2 regions of the Pseudomonas sp. TWI628 genome follow, and region 1 is predicted to be linked to the other one. Evidence: predicted binding sites of a transcription regulator. Region 1 holds the regulator's gene; the other holds the start of a gene.
What was found. The regulator sigma-54, encoded in region 1, starts transcription at its own class of promoters, with help from an activator protein. The targets are predictions, from matches to a motif close to ANTGGCATNNANNTTGCTNT.
Positions count from the first base shown of each region.

Region 2: glnA (type I glutamate--ammonia ligase) is a predicted target of sigma-54. The motif match lies at 5,034-5,053, and genes of this name have one in related genera.

Region 1 covers NZ_JBDJMM010000014.1:122,702-130,408, reverse strand. Annotated here, with positions in the region: gene lptC (LPS export ABC transporter periplasmic protein LptC) at 1-202, shown strand, start outside; gene lptA (lipopolysaccharide transport periplasmic protein LptA) at 189-713, shown strand; gene lptB (LPS export ABC transporter ATP-binding protein) at 714-1,439, shown strand; gene ABE528_RS13045 (RNA polymerase factor sigma-54) at 1,616-3,109, shown strand; gene raiA (ribosome-associated translation inhibitor RaiA) at 3,188-3,496, shown strand; gene ptsN (PTS IIA-like nitrogen regulatory protein PtsN) at 3,509-3,973, shown strand; gene rapZ (RNase adapter RapZ) at 3,976-4,830, shown strand; gene ABE528_RS13025 (HPr family phosphocarrier protein) at 4,851-5,123, shown strand; gene pmbA (metalloprotease PmbA) at 5,286-6,632, opposite strand; gene yjgA (ribosome biogenesis factor YjgA) at 6,741-7,262, shown strand; gene tldD (metalloprotease TldD) at 7,304-7,707, opposite strand, start outside.
Region 2 covers NZ_JBDJMM010000037.1:21,299-29,005, forward strand. Annotated here, with positions in the region: gene ntrC (nitrogen regulation protein NR(I)) at 1-860, opposite strand, end outside; gene glnL (nitrogen regulation protein NR(II)) at 857-1,942, opposite strand; gene aroQ (gamma subclass chorismate mutase AroQ) at 2,208-2,744, opposite strand; gene ABE528_RS24095 (cupin domain-containing protein) at 2,938-3,381, opposite strand; gene glnA (type I glutamate--ammonia ligase) at 3,530-4,936, opposite strand; gene thiI (tRNA uracil 4-sulfurtransferase ThiI) at 5,409-6,863, shown strand; gene typA (translational GTPase TypA) at 6,991-7,707, shown strand, end outside.

The DNA.
Region 1 (7,707 bases):
CATCGACGAAAAACAGCGTGAACTCGTGGTTACCAGCTCCCGCATGACCGTATTCCCGCAGAAGCAATATGCGCAGACCGAGCAAGCCGTTAGAATCGACGGCGCCGGTGGCACAACTACGGGCAAAGGAATGAAAGCGTATTTGAAAGAAGGCAAGATGGACTTGCTCTCTAACGTAAGAGGACAGTATGAGGCTCGTTAAAACCCTCCCCCTTTTGCTCAGCCTGAGCGCAGCACTGGGAAGCGCGAGCGCCTTCGCCCTGCCGACCGACCGTGACCAGCCTATCCGCATCCAGGCCGACAACGCGCACCTGGACGACAAGCAAGGCGTGGCCACCTATACCGGCGATGTGATCATCACCCAGGGCTCGATGATGATCAAAGGCAACACCGTGACCATGACCCGTGCCGCCAATGGCGACATCGACGTGGTGACCTCGGTGGGCAACCTGGCCTACTTCGAGCAGCAGCAGAGCGCGGCCAAGCCAGAGAAGATGAAAGGCTGGGCGGTGACCATCCAGTACCAGGCGCAGAAAGATACGGTGATCCTCACCGACCGCGCCAAGGTCGAGAACGAAGGCAACACCACCGAAGGCGAGAAGATCATCTACAACACCAAGACCCAGGTTGCGACCGCCGGTCGTGGTGGCAACGTGACTCAACCACGTCAGCGCATCGACATGGTGATCCAGCCGAAGAAGAAGGCCGAGTAAATGGCAACCCTCAAAGCCCAGCACCTGGCCAAGAGCTACAAGGGGCGGCAAGTCGTGCGTGATGTCAGCCTGTCGATCGACAGCGGGCAGATCGTCGGCCTGCTCGGCCCCAACGGCGCCGGCAAGACCACCTGCTTCTACATGATCGTGGGGCTGGTCCAGGCCGACCAGGGGCGCGTACTGATCGACAACCTCGATGTCAGTCACCAGCCCATGCATGGCCGCGCCCGCGCCGGCATCGGCTACCTGCCGCAGGAAGCTTCGATCTTCCGCAAGCTGTCGGTGGCCGACAACATCATGGCCATTCTCGAGACCCGCAAGGACATCGACCGCGAAGGCCGGCGCAAAGAGCTGGAAAGCCTGCTGCAGGAGTTCCACATCAGCCACATCCGCGACAACCTCGGCATGAGCCTCTCCGGTGGTGAACGCCGCCGTGTCGAAATTGCCCGCGCCCTGGCTACCGCACCGAAGTTCATCCTGCTGGACGAACCTTTTGCCGGTGTCGACCCGATTTCCGTGGGCGACATCAAGCAGATCATCCATCACCTCAAGGCCAAGGGTATCGGTGTACTGATCACCGACCACAACGTCCGTGAAACCCTGGATATCTGCGAGACCGCCTACATCGTCAACGACGGTCGACTGATCGCCGAAGGGGACGCCGAGACCATCCTGGCCAACGACCTGGTCAAGGAAGTCTACCTGGGCCACGAGTTCCGACTCTGACCCTCAGGTCCTGCCTGGAGCACTGGCATTAATGCCCTGTAGGGGCTTAAGTTGTTACAGCGCTCTAGGCAAACGCTACAATTTGAGGCATAAAACTTGCTTGAATTTGGCGCTTTGGCGCCCTCGTGTAGTGGATGGCGCATGCGCGCCGGCGAACAAGGTATTAAGCCCCAGCCATGAAACCATCGCTCGTCCTAAAAATGGGCCAGCAACTGACGATGACCCCGCAGTTGCAACAGGCCATCCGCCTACTTCAGCTCTCCACCCTGGACCTCCAGCAGGAAATCCAGGAAGCGCTGGAGTCCAATCCGATGCTCGAACGTCAGGAAGACGGCGACGACTTCGACAACAGCGACCCGATGGCGGACAACGCCGAGAACAAGCCGGCCGCCGAAGCCCAGGACAACAGCTTCCAGGAAAGCACCTCCAGTGCCGAAACCCTGGAAGACGGTGAGTGGAACGAGCGAATCCCCAACGAGCTTCCGGTCGACACCGCCTGGGAAGACATCTACCAGACTAGCGCCAGCAGCCTGCCGAGCAACGATGACGACGAGTGGGACTTCACCACCCGCACATCGGCTGGCGAAAGCCTGCAGAGCCACCTGCTGTGGCAGCTGAACCTGGCACCGATGTCCGACACCGACCGCCTGATCGCCGTCACCCTGATCGACAGCATCAACGGCCAGGGCTACCTGGAAGATACCCTCGAAGAAATCTGCGCAGGCTTCGACCCGGAGCTGGACATCGAGCTCGACGAGGTCGAGGCGGTGCTGCACCGCATCCAGCAGTTCGAACCGGCCGGCGTCGGCGCACGCACCCTCGGCGAGTGCCTGCTGCTGCAATTGCGCCAGCTGCCCGCCAGCACGCCCTGGATGAGCGAGGCCCAGCGCCTGGTCACCGACTTCATCGACCTGCTCGGCAGCCGCGATTACAGCCAGCTGATGCGCCGCATGAAGCTCAAGGAAGACGAACTGCGCCAGGTGATCGAACTGGTGCAGAGCCTCAACCCGCGGCCCGGTTCGCAGATCGAGTCGAGCGAACCGGAATACGTGGTGCCTGACGTGATCGTGCGCAAGGACAGCGACCGCTGGCTGGTCGAGCTGAACCAGGAAGCGATCCCGCGCCTGCGGGTCAACCCGCAGTACGCCGGCTTCGTCCGCCGCGCCGATACCAGCGCCGACAACACCTTCATGCGCAACCAGTTGCAAGAGGCGCGCTGGTTCATCAAGAGCCTGCAAAGCCGCAACGAAACGCTGATGAAGGTCGCCACGCAAATCGTCGAACACCAGCGCGGCTTCCTCGACCACGGCGATGAAGCGATGAAGCCGCTGGTCCTGCATGACATCGCCGAAGCGGTGGGCATGCATGAGTCGACCATTTCGCGGGTAACCACGCAGAAATACATGCACACCCCGCGTGGCATCTACGAACTGAAATACTTTTTCTCCAGCCACGTCAGCACCGCCGAAGGCGGAGAATGCTCGTCTACGGCAATCCGCGCGATCATCAAGAAACTGGTTGCGGCGGAAAATCAGAAAAAGCCATTGAGTGACAGCAAGATCGCTGGTTTACTGGAGGCACAAGGCATCCAGGTAGCCCGTCGCACCGTCGCCAAGTACCGCGAGTCCCTCGGCATCGCACCGTCGAGCGAGCGCAAGCGACTGATGTAGCCCCTGGATGTGCCACAGCGTTTGTGGGGCAGGTGCAATACCTGCCTCTTTATGCACGGGCAACAAAGGAGAAGCTGTATGCAAGTCAATATCAGTGGACAGCATGTAGAAGTCACCCAGCCACTGCGCGATTATGTGCTTGAAAAGCTCGCTCGCGTGGAAAGTCACTTCGACAAGATCACCAACGTGCAGGTCATCATGAAAGTCGAGAAGCTGCAGCAGAAGGTCGAGGCGACCCTGCAGATTCCCGGCGGTGAAGTGGTTGCCAACGCCGAACACGAAGACATGTATGCAGCGATCGACGCCTTGGCCGACAAGCTCGACCGCCAACTGAAAAAACACAAGGAAAAACAGCAAAGCCTGCTGCAAGGTGCAGCCGCCCGCTGATCCCTCTTATCCATGATCCGACTCGAAACCATCCTGACCCCCGGCCGTTCCCTGGTGAACGTGCCGGGCGGCAGCAAGAAGCGCGCCCTGGAAAAGGTCGCCAACCTGATTGCCGAGCAAGTAAACGGGCTGGAGATGCAAGACGTCTTCGAAAAGCTCATCGCTCGCGAAAAACTGGGCTCGACCGGCTTTGGCAATGGCATTGCCATTCCCCATTGCCGACTTGAAGGCTGCTCGTCCCCAGTCAGCGCCCTGCTGCACCTGGATGCGCCGATCGACTACGACGCCATCGATGGCGCACCGGTGGATCTGCTGTTCGTCCTGCTGGTGCCAGAGGCGGCCACCGATGCCCATCTTGAATTGCTGCGCCAGATCGCCAGCATGCTCGATCGCAAGGAGGTCCGCGATCGGCTGCGTGCCGCCGGTAGCAGCGAGGCCCTGTACCAGGTTGTCCTGGACGCACAGAACGAGCACTGAACATGCGCCTGATCATCGTCAGCGGCCGGTCCGGCTCCGGCAAGAGCACCGCCCTCGATGTCCTGGAAGACAACGGTTTCTACTGCATCGACAACCTGCCCGCCGGGCTGCTGCCGCAGCTGGCGGAAAATGCGTTGATCAATACCGAACTGCTGCAACCCAAAGTGGCGGTTTCGATCGATGCGCGCAACCTGCCCAGCCACCTGTCGCGCTTCCCCGAACTGCTGGCGGAGGCCCGTGGGCGCCACATCCAGTGTGACGTGCTGTTTCTTGACGCAGACGAAGACACGCTGCTCAAGCGCTTCTCGGAAACCCGCCGTCGCCACCCATTGACCAACGCCGACCGCTCGCTGGCCGAAGCGATCCGCGTTGAAAGCGAACTGCTGGGGCCGATTGCCGACCTTGCCGACCTGAAGATCGACACCACCAGCCTCAACCTCTACCAATTGCGCGATTCGATCAAGCTGCGCCTGCTCAACCAGCCCGAGCCTGGCACCGCATTCCTGGTCGAGTCGTTCGGCTTCAAGCGCGGGATGCCGGTCGATGCCGACCTGGTGTTCGACGTACGCTGCCTGCCTAACCCATACTGGAAACCGGAGCTGCGCGATCATTCCGGCCTGGAGCAGCCAGTCAGAGACTACCTGGCCGCACAGCCGGACGTCGAAGAAATGTTCAACGACATTTCCAGCTACCTGCTCAAATGGCTACCACGCTTTGCCGCCAGCAACCGCGCCTATGTCACCATCGCCATTGGCTGCACCGGAGGCCACCACCGCTCGGTCTACATCACCGAGCGCCTCGGCCAGCTGTTGCAGCAATCCCTGAAAAACGTCCAGGTCCGCCACCGCGACCTCTAGCCCACAGGATCCACCGCACGATGCCCGCCCGCGAAATCACCATCATCAACAAGCTGGGCCTGCATGCCCGGGCGGCAGCCAAGTTCGTCGGCGTGGCCGGTAAATACCCCTGCCAGGTCCGCGTCGGCCGCGCGCCCGACAAGCTGGTGGACGGCAAGAGCATCATGGCGGTGATGATGCTGGCCGCAGGCAAAGGCACTCAGGTGCACCTGATGACCGAGGGCGAGCAGGACGGCGAGGCCCTGGAAGCACTGGTGGCATTGATCAACAACTTCTTCGACGAAGGCGAGTAAGCCCCTTTCTGCAATATCCCCTGCCAATTGTCAGGGTGCATTCCTGTGCGGCTGCCTTTATACCTAGGCCATGGAAGCATTCAAACGAATCAAAACCCTGGTGATCAAAGAAAAACCCGGCGCGATGGCCGGGTTTCAATGTCACGGGGATTCTGGCGGGTATCAGCTGCCAGCGACCGTCATTCGCTCGATCAGCACCGACCCTGTGTGAATATTGCTACGGGTCTCAAGATCACTGCCAATCGCGACAATCTGCTGGAACATGTCTTTCATATTGCCGGCAATGGTCACTTCCTGCACGGCATGCTGAATCTCGCCGTTCTCGACCCAGAAGCCCGCCGCGCCACGCGAATAATCGCCGGTCACCATGTTCAGACCATGGCCCATCAGCTCGGTTACCAGCAAGCCACGGCCCATGCGACGGATCAGCGCCGCCTGGTCTTCCACGCCATGGGTGACATACAGGTTATGCACGCCGCCGGCGTTGGCAGTGCTTGGCAAGCCCAGTTTGCGCCCGGAGTAGGTACCCAGCAGGTACGACACCAGCTCGCCTTTGTCGACGAACGGTTTCGCGTAGGTCGCCAGGCCGTCACCGTCGAATGCAGCGCTGCCCAGCGCGCGCGGAATGTGCGGGCGCTCGTCGAGGGTCAGCCAGGACGGGAACAGGCGCTGACCGATGGCGCCGTCGAGGAACGATGATTTGCGGTACAGGTTGCCCCCCGAGATGGCCGACAGGAAACTGCCGAACAGGCCACCGGCCAGCTCGGCGGAGAACAGCACGGGCACTTCGCAGGTCGGTACTGGCCGCGCACCCAGGCGGCTGGCAGCGCGCTGGGCGGCGCGCACGCCGATGCTGCGCGGGTCGGCCAGCAGGTTGCCCTGGCGGTTCACGTCATACCAGTAGTCACGCTGCATCTGGCCTTCGCCTTCGGCGATCATCACGCAGCTCAGGCTGTGCCGGGTCGAGGCGTAGCCACCGATGAAGCCGTGGCTGTTGCCGTACACGCGGCAACCCTGGTGAGTGTTCAGGGTGGTGCCATCAGCATTGAGGATGCGCTTGTCGGCGTCAAATGCCGCCGCCTCGCAAGTCAGCGCCATCTCGATGGCCTTCTCCGGCTCGATGTCCCAGTCATGATAAAGGTCGAGGTCGGGGATCTCGCGGGCCATCAGCGCGGCATCCGCCAGGCCCGAACACTCGTCCTCGGAGGTATGTTTGGCAATCGCCAAAGCAGCGGCGACGGTTTCACGGATGGCATCCGGGCCACTGGCCGAGGTGCTGGCCGAACCCTTGCGCTGGCCGACATAGAGGGTGATGCCAAAGCCCTGGTCGCGGTTGAATTCGACCGTCTCGACCTCGCGCTGGCGCACCGTGGTGGACAGGCCCTGCTCCAGCGATACCGCCACTTCGCAGGCACTGGCGCCTTGCTTGCGTGCTTCTGCAATGATCGCTTCGACCTGCTCCTGCAACGCTGGCAGGTCCTTTGGGCCTACGCTCTGGACTGCACTCATGGTTTTCTCCACTCAAATTCTGCGTTCGGCGAGGGTCATTCTACGACCGGACCGGACAAGCGGCCCCCGACTGGTTATCATGGCGGCGATTTCTAGCGGACTGCCACCATGGTTGATTCATACGACGACGCCTTCGACGGCGAAAAAAGCAAAACCCAGATCAAGCGCGAACTGCATGCACTGGTCGAACTCGGCGAGCGCCTGACCACGGTCAAGGCCGATACCCTGGCGCGCCTGCCGCTCACCGACGAGCTGCGCAAAGCCCTGGCCGAAGCCTGCAAGCACACCGCCCATGGCGCGCGCAAACGCCACATGTCGTTCGTCGGCAAGTTGATGCGCGACCAGGACCTGGACGCCATCCACGCCGTGCTCGATCAAATCGACACCTCCAGCCGCCAGTACAACGAGCGTTTCCATGGCCTGGAACGCTGGCGCGACCGGTTGATCGATGGCAATGACGAAGACCTTGAGCGTTTTGTTCAGGAATTCCCCGAAACCGATCGCCAGCAGATGCGCTCGCTGATCCGTCATGCCCAGCACGAAAAGGCGCGGAACAAACCGCCTGCCGCTGCGCGCAAGGTGTTCAAGTACATCCGCGATCTCGACGAGATGCAGCGCGGCCTGCGCTGATTCCCGCCGCCTGGGGCTGCCTTGCAGCCCCCGGACATCCATCAAGCGCCAGTACCGCCCACGGTAATCGCATCCAGCTTCAAGGTCGGCTGCCCGACGCCTACCGGCACCGATTGACCATCCTTGCCGCACGTTCCCACACCACTGTCCAGCGCCAGGTCATTACCGACCATCGACACTCGGCTCATGGCCTCCGGCCCGTTGCCGATCAGGGTCGCACCCTTCACCGGAGCGGTGATCTTGCCGTCTTCGATCAGGTAGGCTTCGCTGGTCGAGAACACGAACTTGCCACTGGTGATGTCGACCTGGCCACCGCCGAGGTTGGCGCAGTAGATGCCCTTCTTCACCGAGGCAATGATTTCTTGCGGGTCGCTTTCGCCGGCCAGCATGTAGGTGTTGGTCATGCGCGGCATCGGCAGGTGCGCATATGATTCGCGGCGACCGT
Region 2 (7,707 bases), on a different contig from region 1:
GACTCCAGGTTCTGGTGGGTCGCCGCAATGATGCGTACATCGACCTTCACCGGCACGTGGCCGCCAACCCGATAGAACTCGCCATCGGCCAAAACCCGCAGCAGGCGGGTCTGGGTATCGGCGGGCATGTCGCCGATCTCGTCGAGGAACAAGGTGCCGCCGTCGGCCTGTTCGAAGCGGCCGCGGCGCAGGTTGGCCGCGCCGGTGAAGGCGCCTTTCTCGTGGCCGAACAGCTCCGACTCCATCAGGTCCTTGGGGATGGCCGCCATGTTCAGGGCGATGAATGGCGATGCGGCACGCGGGCTGTGACGGTGCAGGGCGTGCGCCACCAGCTCTTTACCGGTTCCGGATTCGCCGTTGATCAGTACGGTGATGTTGGAGTGGCTCAGGCGGCCGATGGCACGGAACACCTCCTGCATCGCGGGTGCTTCGCCGATGATTTCCGGGGTGCGGGCCAAGGCCTGCGGCACATCGAGGCCTTGTTGTTCCTGGGCGTGCTGATTGGCACGCTTGACCAGCGACACCGCTTCGTCCACGTCGAACGGCTTGGGCAGGTATTCGAAGGCACCGCCCTGGTAGGACGCCACTGCGCTGTCCAGGTCGGAGTGGGCGGTCATGATGATGACCGGCAGGCGCGGATGCTGTTCGCGGATCTGCGCCAGCAGGTCGAGGCCGCTGGCGCCGGGCATGCGAATGTCGGAAATGATCACATCAGGCTGCTGGCGGGCCAGGCGGCCCATGACGCCATCGGCGCTGTCGAAGCTCTGGGTGGTCATGCCTTCCTGTTGCAGGGCTTTTTCCAGGACCCAGCGGATGGAGCGATCATCATCGACGATCCATACGGTTTCACTTCGGCTCATGAGGCGGTGGCTCCTTGTTCCAAGGGCAGGAAGATCGAGAAGGCGGTGTGCCCTGCGTGGCTTTCACACTCGATCAGGCCCTGGTGCTGGCTGATGATGTTCTGGGTAATGGCCAGGCCGAGCCCGGTACCGTCCGGGCGCCCACTGACCATGGGATAGAAAAGGGTGTCCTGCAGTTCCGCAGGGATGCCCGGGCCGTTGTCGATGATCTCGATACGCGCCGCCAGGCGATGGCGCACGTGGCCAATGGTGAACTGACGCACGGCGCGGCTGCGCAGAGTGATGCGGCCCAGGCGCAGCTCGTTCTGCGAGCTGATCGCCTGCATCGCATTGCGCACGATGTTCAGTACGGCCTGGATCATCTGCTCGCGGTCGATCAACACGTCCGGCAAGCTCGGGTCGTAGTCGCGCACCATAGTGATGCAACCCTGGCTTTCGGCCTCGACCAGGCTGCAGACCCGCTCCAGGACTTCGTGGATGTTGGTCATGGCCAGCGACGGCAACTTGTTCGAGCCGAGCATGCGGTCGACCAGGTTGCGTAGGCGGTCGGCCTCTTCGATGATCACGTTGGTGTAGTCGCGCAGGCCCTCTTCGGGCAGTTCGCGGGCCAGCAGCTGTGCTGCGCCTCGGATACCGCCGAGCGGGTTCTTGATCTCGTGGGCCAGGCCGCGCACCAGCATCTTGGTGGTTTCCTGCTTGCTCAGCTGAGCCTCTTCCTTGGTGATGCGCAGCAGGCGATCACGCGGGTGGACTTCCAGCAGCAGCAAGGTATTGCCCTGGTGCAGGATCGGTGTCACCGCGTAGTCGACGGTGATGGCCTGCCCGGTCAGCGAGGTCAGTTGCGCTTCGCGCTTGGTGAACGGGTGCGCCTGTTCCACGGCCTGGCGCAGCGAATTGAGCGCCTCGGTCGATTCGGTGAACAGTTCACTGATGAACTGCCCGTGGCTGCGCTGGCCACTGACCGCCAGGAGCATTTCCGCAGCCGGGTTCATGTACTCCAGGCGCAGCTCGCTGTTGAGCAGGAGCGTGGCGGTGGTCAGGTTGTCCAGAAGCAGACGGTGCTGTGCATCGCTGATGGTCATAAGGCGTCGTTGACCTCTTTTGGCGCTTGTCAGGCAGGGCACGGCCATGGCCGGGCAGGCGGTGGATCCGCGGATGCCAGTCTCTGCACAGGAAAATGCAAGAAACAAACCAAGGCTCCGAAAAGAAGCGGAATTGCCTGATAAAGACCTGGAATTGCGCTTATTCGGAACAGATTGCCCTGATTTATCGTTCCACGTGACCTGTTTTGGGTTACAGATTGAAGCCCTTGGCGTGCTTATGCACCAATATAGAGCATTGCTGAGGTCAGCGTTCTACGCACAATTGTGCTGTTGCGCGGACCAGAGCCATGTGTCGGAGCGGCTCGCTGGTGTGCCCGGCCAGGGCGTCTGTCAGTTGGCGAGGGCAGTCGTTCAGTGGCTTGCGGTCCAAGTTGCCCAGTTCGAACAGCAATGTCGCCTGCAGCATGTCCAGGCGCGGGCGCAGTTCATCGGCGAGGTTCCGAGCTTGCTGTGGGGGCCGCTTCCCCAGTGCAGTCCAGCGGTCGATCAGGCCGTACTGGACCATCTTGTTGGCTTCGATCTGGTCGGCGAAAAAGGCCGCTGCCCGTTCGGGAGACAAGTCGTAGTCATGCGCTGCAGCTTGAACCTGCTGCAGAACCTCTTGTTCTCGCATCGGGGCCTCGACGGGTACGCCATTGTCCCATTTGTGCACGGCTACTGCGTAGGCCAGGTCCAGGCGCTGCCCGATTGCCGCGAGCAAAGGCTTGAGTTCAGGTTGTGAGGGGGAGCTGCAGCCGAGAAGCGTAATGACGAAGCACAGCACGAAGGGCAGGGGGCGCATGGCAATCTCCTTATTGTCAGAGACTTGATTGTGCGCAGTCAGGAGAGTCTTGCTTGTAGGAAGCATCTGAAAGCGATTGGCGTAAAACAGCTGTAGTACAGCTCGTATTCCAGCGGGTGCACGAAGGCGCGGACCTTGATTTCTTCTTCGCTCTTCAGCTCGATGAAGGCATCCTCGACGGCACAGTTTCATGTCACTGGACTACGCTTCCCGTTGGGCACTCACTGGCGGGGGTGGCGGGAGCAATGCCTGCTGCGCCCGCGTAGAACACCAGCAGTTCGGCGGGTTGCTCAGAGGTATGACCGCGGTGGACGCGATTGACGATTTCCGCCAGCGGTTCACCCGCACGTACTCGGGTGCGCTTGCCGTCGAGGGTTTCTACTTCGATTTCGCCTTTGACCAGGTAACCCATGTTCGGCGCCAGGTGGCAGTGCCACTCGAGTGAGGTGGCGGCTGGGATCTGAATCCTCAGCAGCGACAGTTCAGGTTGGCCGTCGGGATAGCGCATGTAGGGCGTGCCGTCCCAACCATTGGAGGCACGGAGCAAGACGTTGGATGTGAGCGTTGCCGGTTCGGCATCGAGGTTGGCGCAGCCGCTGATCAGCAGCGCAGAGGTCAGTATTGCGAGGATGCGCATGAAAAAAGCACCAGTGGATGAATGAATCGTCCACCCTGCGCAATGGTGATGAGTGAGTCTGTCAGCTGGATCTGTATTGCTTGTACGAAAAAGGGCCTCCCGAAGGAGGCCCTTTTGATCAGGTCATCGGCGCAAGGCGCCAATCAGATCAGCAGCTGTAGTACAGCTCGTATTCCAGCGGGTGCACGAAGGTGCGGACCTTGATTTCTTCTTCGCTCTTCAGCTCGATGAAGGCATCGATGAAGTCGTCGGAGAACACGCCGCCCTTGGTCAGGAACGCACGGCCTTTATCCAGCTCTTCCAGAGCTTCTTTCAGGCTGCCGCAAACTTGCGGGATGTCCTTGGCTTCTTCTGGCGGCAGGTCGTACAGGTTCTTGTCGGCAGCATCGCCTGGGTGGATCTTGTTCTGGATGCCGTCCAGGCCAGCCATCAGCAGGGCTGCGAAGGCCAGGTATGGGTTGGCCGATGGGTCCGGGAAGCGTGCTTCGATACGGCGGGCTTTCGGGCTGCCGACGTAAGGAATACGGATCGAGGCGGAACGGTTGCGAGCCGAGTAGGCCAGCATTACCGGCGCTTCGAAGCCTGGGACCAGACGCTTGTACGAGTTGGTCGACGGGTTGGTGAAGCCGTTCAGGGCCTTACCGTGCTTGATGATACCGCCGATGAAGTACAGGGCGGTGTCGGACAGGCCGGCATAGCCTTCACCGGAGAAGGTGTTCTTGCCGTCTTTCCAGATCGACATATGCACGTGCATGCCCGAGCCGTTGTCGCCGTACAGTGGCTTCGGCATGAAGGTGGCGGTACGGCCGTAAGCGTCGGCAACGTTGTGCACGACGTATTTCAGGGCTTGTACTTCGTCAGCCTTCTTCACCAGGGTGTTGAACTTGACGCCGATTTCGTTCTGGCCGGCAGTCGCCACTTCGTGGTGGTGAACTTCAACGGTCTGGCCCATTTCTTCCAGAGCGTTGCACATGGCGGTACGGATTTCGTGGTCGTGGTCGAACGGCGGAACCGGGAAGTAGCCGCCTTTCACGCCTGGACGGTGGCCTTTGTTGCCGCCTTCCACGTCTGCGTCGGACATCCACGAGCCTTGCTCGGAGAAGATCTTGAACATCGAGCCGGAGATGTCCGACTTGAACTTCACTTCGTCGAAGATGAAGAACTCTGGCTCTGGGCCAGCGAAGACGGTGTCACCGATGCCGGTGCTCTTCAGGTACTCTTCGGCGCGCTTGGCGATCGCACGTGGGTCGCGATCATAGCCCTGCATGCTCGATGGGTCGACGATGTCGCAGGTGATGATCAGGGTCGGTTCTTCGGTGAACGGGTCCAGAACGGCGGTCTCGTCGACCGGCATCAGGATCATGTCGGAAGCTTCGATGCCTTTCCAGCCAGCGATGGAGGAGCCGTCGAACATCTTGCCGACTTCGAAGAAGTCTTCGTCCAGGCCATCACGCGCCGGCATGGTCACGTGATGCTGTACGCCCTTGGTGTCCGTGAAACGCAGATCAATCCACTTGACGTCATGATCTTTGATGAGTTGAACCGACTTCGACATGTTGTCCTCCGGAGGGTCTAGAGCGCGGTGGGCCGCTGCTCTGGAAAAAGGGTGTTGCCGGGCGCGGATAGTCGGCCAAGCGTACCTGCCTCACAAGGGAGCAAATTGCATGCCAGTGCCCGAAAATGGCGAGGGCGGGATAAAAAGGGGCGTTTGCGGGCATTTGCCGGGCTGACGGCGGGTAAAAGTGCACCCTTAGGAGGCAGAAATCCAGTGTAGAGCACCAAATGAGTGCATGGCATGAAAGGTGTGCTTGTTTTGAGGGCCTCATCGCGGATAAATCCGCTCCTACAATGACCGCTCACCTGATTAGGAGCGGATTTATCCGCGATGAGGCCGGCACAGGCACTGCAAATTCTGTCTCCCACATTTATCTCAAAGCTTCTGATCAAAAGTTGGTCAAATCCTGAGCAATTTCCGCTATAATTCGCGCCCCTCATTTTCGGCAGGCCCTGCGCGCGCTGTTAACCCAATGAAACTTATCGTCAAAGTCTTCCCAGAAATCACCATCAAGAGCCGGCCGGTGCGCAAGCGCTTCATCCGCCAGCTCGGCAAGAACATCCGCAACGTGCTCAAGGATCTTGATCCAGAGCTCGCGGTCGATGGTGTCTGGGACAATCTCGAGGTGGTTACCCGCGTCGAAGACGAGAAGGTCCAGCGCGAGATGATCGAGCGCCTCACCTGCACCCCGGGCATCACCCACTTCCTGCAGGTCGATGAGTACCCGCTGGGTGACTTCGACGACATCGTCGCCAAGTGCAAGCACCACTTCGGCCACCTGCTGGCCGGCAAGCGCTTCTCGGTGCGCTGCAAACGCGGCGGCCACCACGACTTCACCTCGATGGACGTCGACCGCTACGTCGGCAGCCAGCTGCGCCAGCAGTGCGGCGCCGCCGGCATCGACCTGAAGACGCCGGAAGTCGTGGTGCGCATGGAAATCCGCGACCAGCGCCTGTATGTGATCCACAACCAGCACAACGGCATCGGCGGCTACCCGTTGGGCGCCCTGGAGCAGACCCTGGTGCTGATGTCCGGTGGTTTCGATTCCACCGTGGCGGCCTACCAGATGATGCGCCGCGGCCTGATGACCCACTTCTGCTTCTTCAACCTCGGCGGCCGTGCCCACGAGCTGGGCGTGATGGAAGTCGCCCACTACCTGTGGAAAAAGTACGGCAGCAGCCAGCGCGTGCTGTTCATCAGCGTGCCGTTCGAAGAAGTGGTCGGCGAGATCCTCAACAAGGTCGACAACAGCTACATGGGCGTGACCCTCAAGCGCATGATGTTGCGCGGTGCCGCGCACATGGCCGAGCGCCTGCAGATCGACGCGCTGGTCACCGGCGAGGCGATTTCCCAGGTCTCCAGCCAGACCCTGCCGAACCTGTCGATCATCGACTCGGCCACCGACAAGCTGGTGCTGCGCCCGTTGCTGGCCAGCCACAAGCAGGACATCATCGACCAGGCGACCGAAATCGGCACCGCCGACTTCGCCAAGCACATGCCGGAATACTGCGGCGTGATCTCGGTGAACCCGACCACCCATGCCAAGCGTCACCGCATGGAGCACGAAGAAAAGCAGTTCGACATGGCCGTACTGGAACGTGCCCTGGAGCGTGCCAAGTTCATCTCCATCGACCATGTGATCGATGAGCTGGGCAAGGACATCGAAGTCGAGGAAGTGGCCGAGGCACTGCCGGGCCAGATCGTCATCGACATTCGTCACCCCGATGCCCAGGAAGACGAACCTCTGGTGCTCGAAGGTATCGAAGTCCAGGCCATGCCGTTCTATGCGATCAACAGCAAGTTCAAGCACCTGGACCCTACGCGCCAGTACTTGCTGTATTGCGACAAAGGTGTGATGAGCCGTTTGCACGCACACCACCTGCTCAGTGAGGGACATGCCAATGTGCGTGTTTATCGTCCGACATAAGACGCCAGGGCTGTATGGCGGCAGCATCCGCCATCGCCCTCCCGACCATCGGGCCCGCTGAGCCTCAAACCGTACATATTCGCCGCCTACACTGGCGGCAACCGAATCCTCTGATCGAGATACAGTTGTGATCGAAAATCTGCGTAACATCGCCATCATCGCCCACGTTGACCATGGTAAAACCACCCTGGTCGACAAACTCCTGCGTCAGTCCGGCACCCTGGAGCGTAACGAGCTCAACGACGAGCGCGTCATGGACTCCAACGACCAGGAAAAAGAGCGCGGTATTACCATTCTGGCGAAAAACACCGCCATCAACTGGAACGGCTACCACATCAACATCGTCGACACCCCCGGCCACGCCGACTTCGGTGGCGAGGTTGAGCGTGTAATGTCGATGGTCGACTCCGTGCTGCTGCTGGTCGACGCCCAGGACGGCCCGATGCCGCAAACCCGCTTCGTGACCAAGAAGGCCTTCGAAGCCGGCCTGAAGCCGATCGTCGTGATCAACAAGGTTGACCGCCCGGGCGCGCGTCCTGACTGGGTTCTGGACCAGATCTTCGACCTGTTCGACAACCTCGGTGCCACCGACGAGCAGCTGGACTTCAAAGTCGTCTACGCCTCGGCCCTGAACGGCATCGCCGGTCTGGACCACACCGCCATGGGCGACGACATGACTGCCCTGTACCAGGCTGTCATCGACCACGTTCCAGCGCCAGCTGTTGACCGTGACGGCCCGTTCCAGATGCAGATCTCCGCACTGGACTACAACAGCTTCCTGGGCGTGATCGGTGTTGGCCGTATTGCCCGTGGTCGCATCAAGCCGAACACCCCGGTTGTCGCC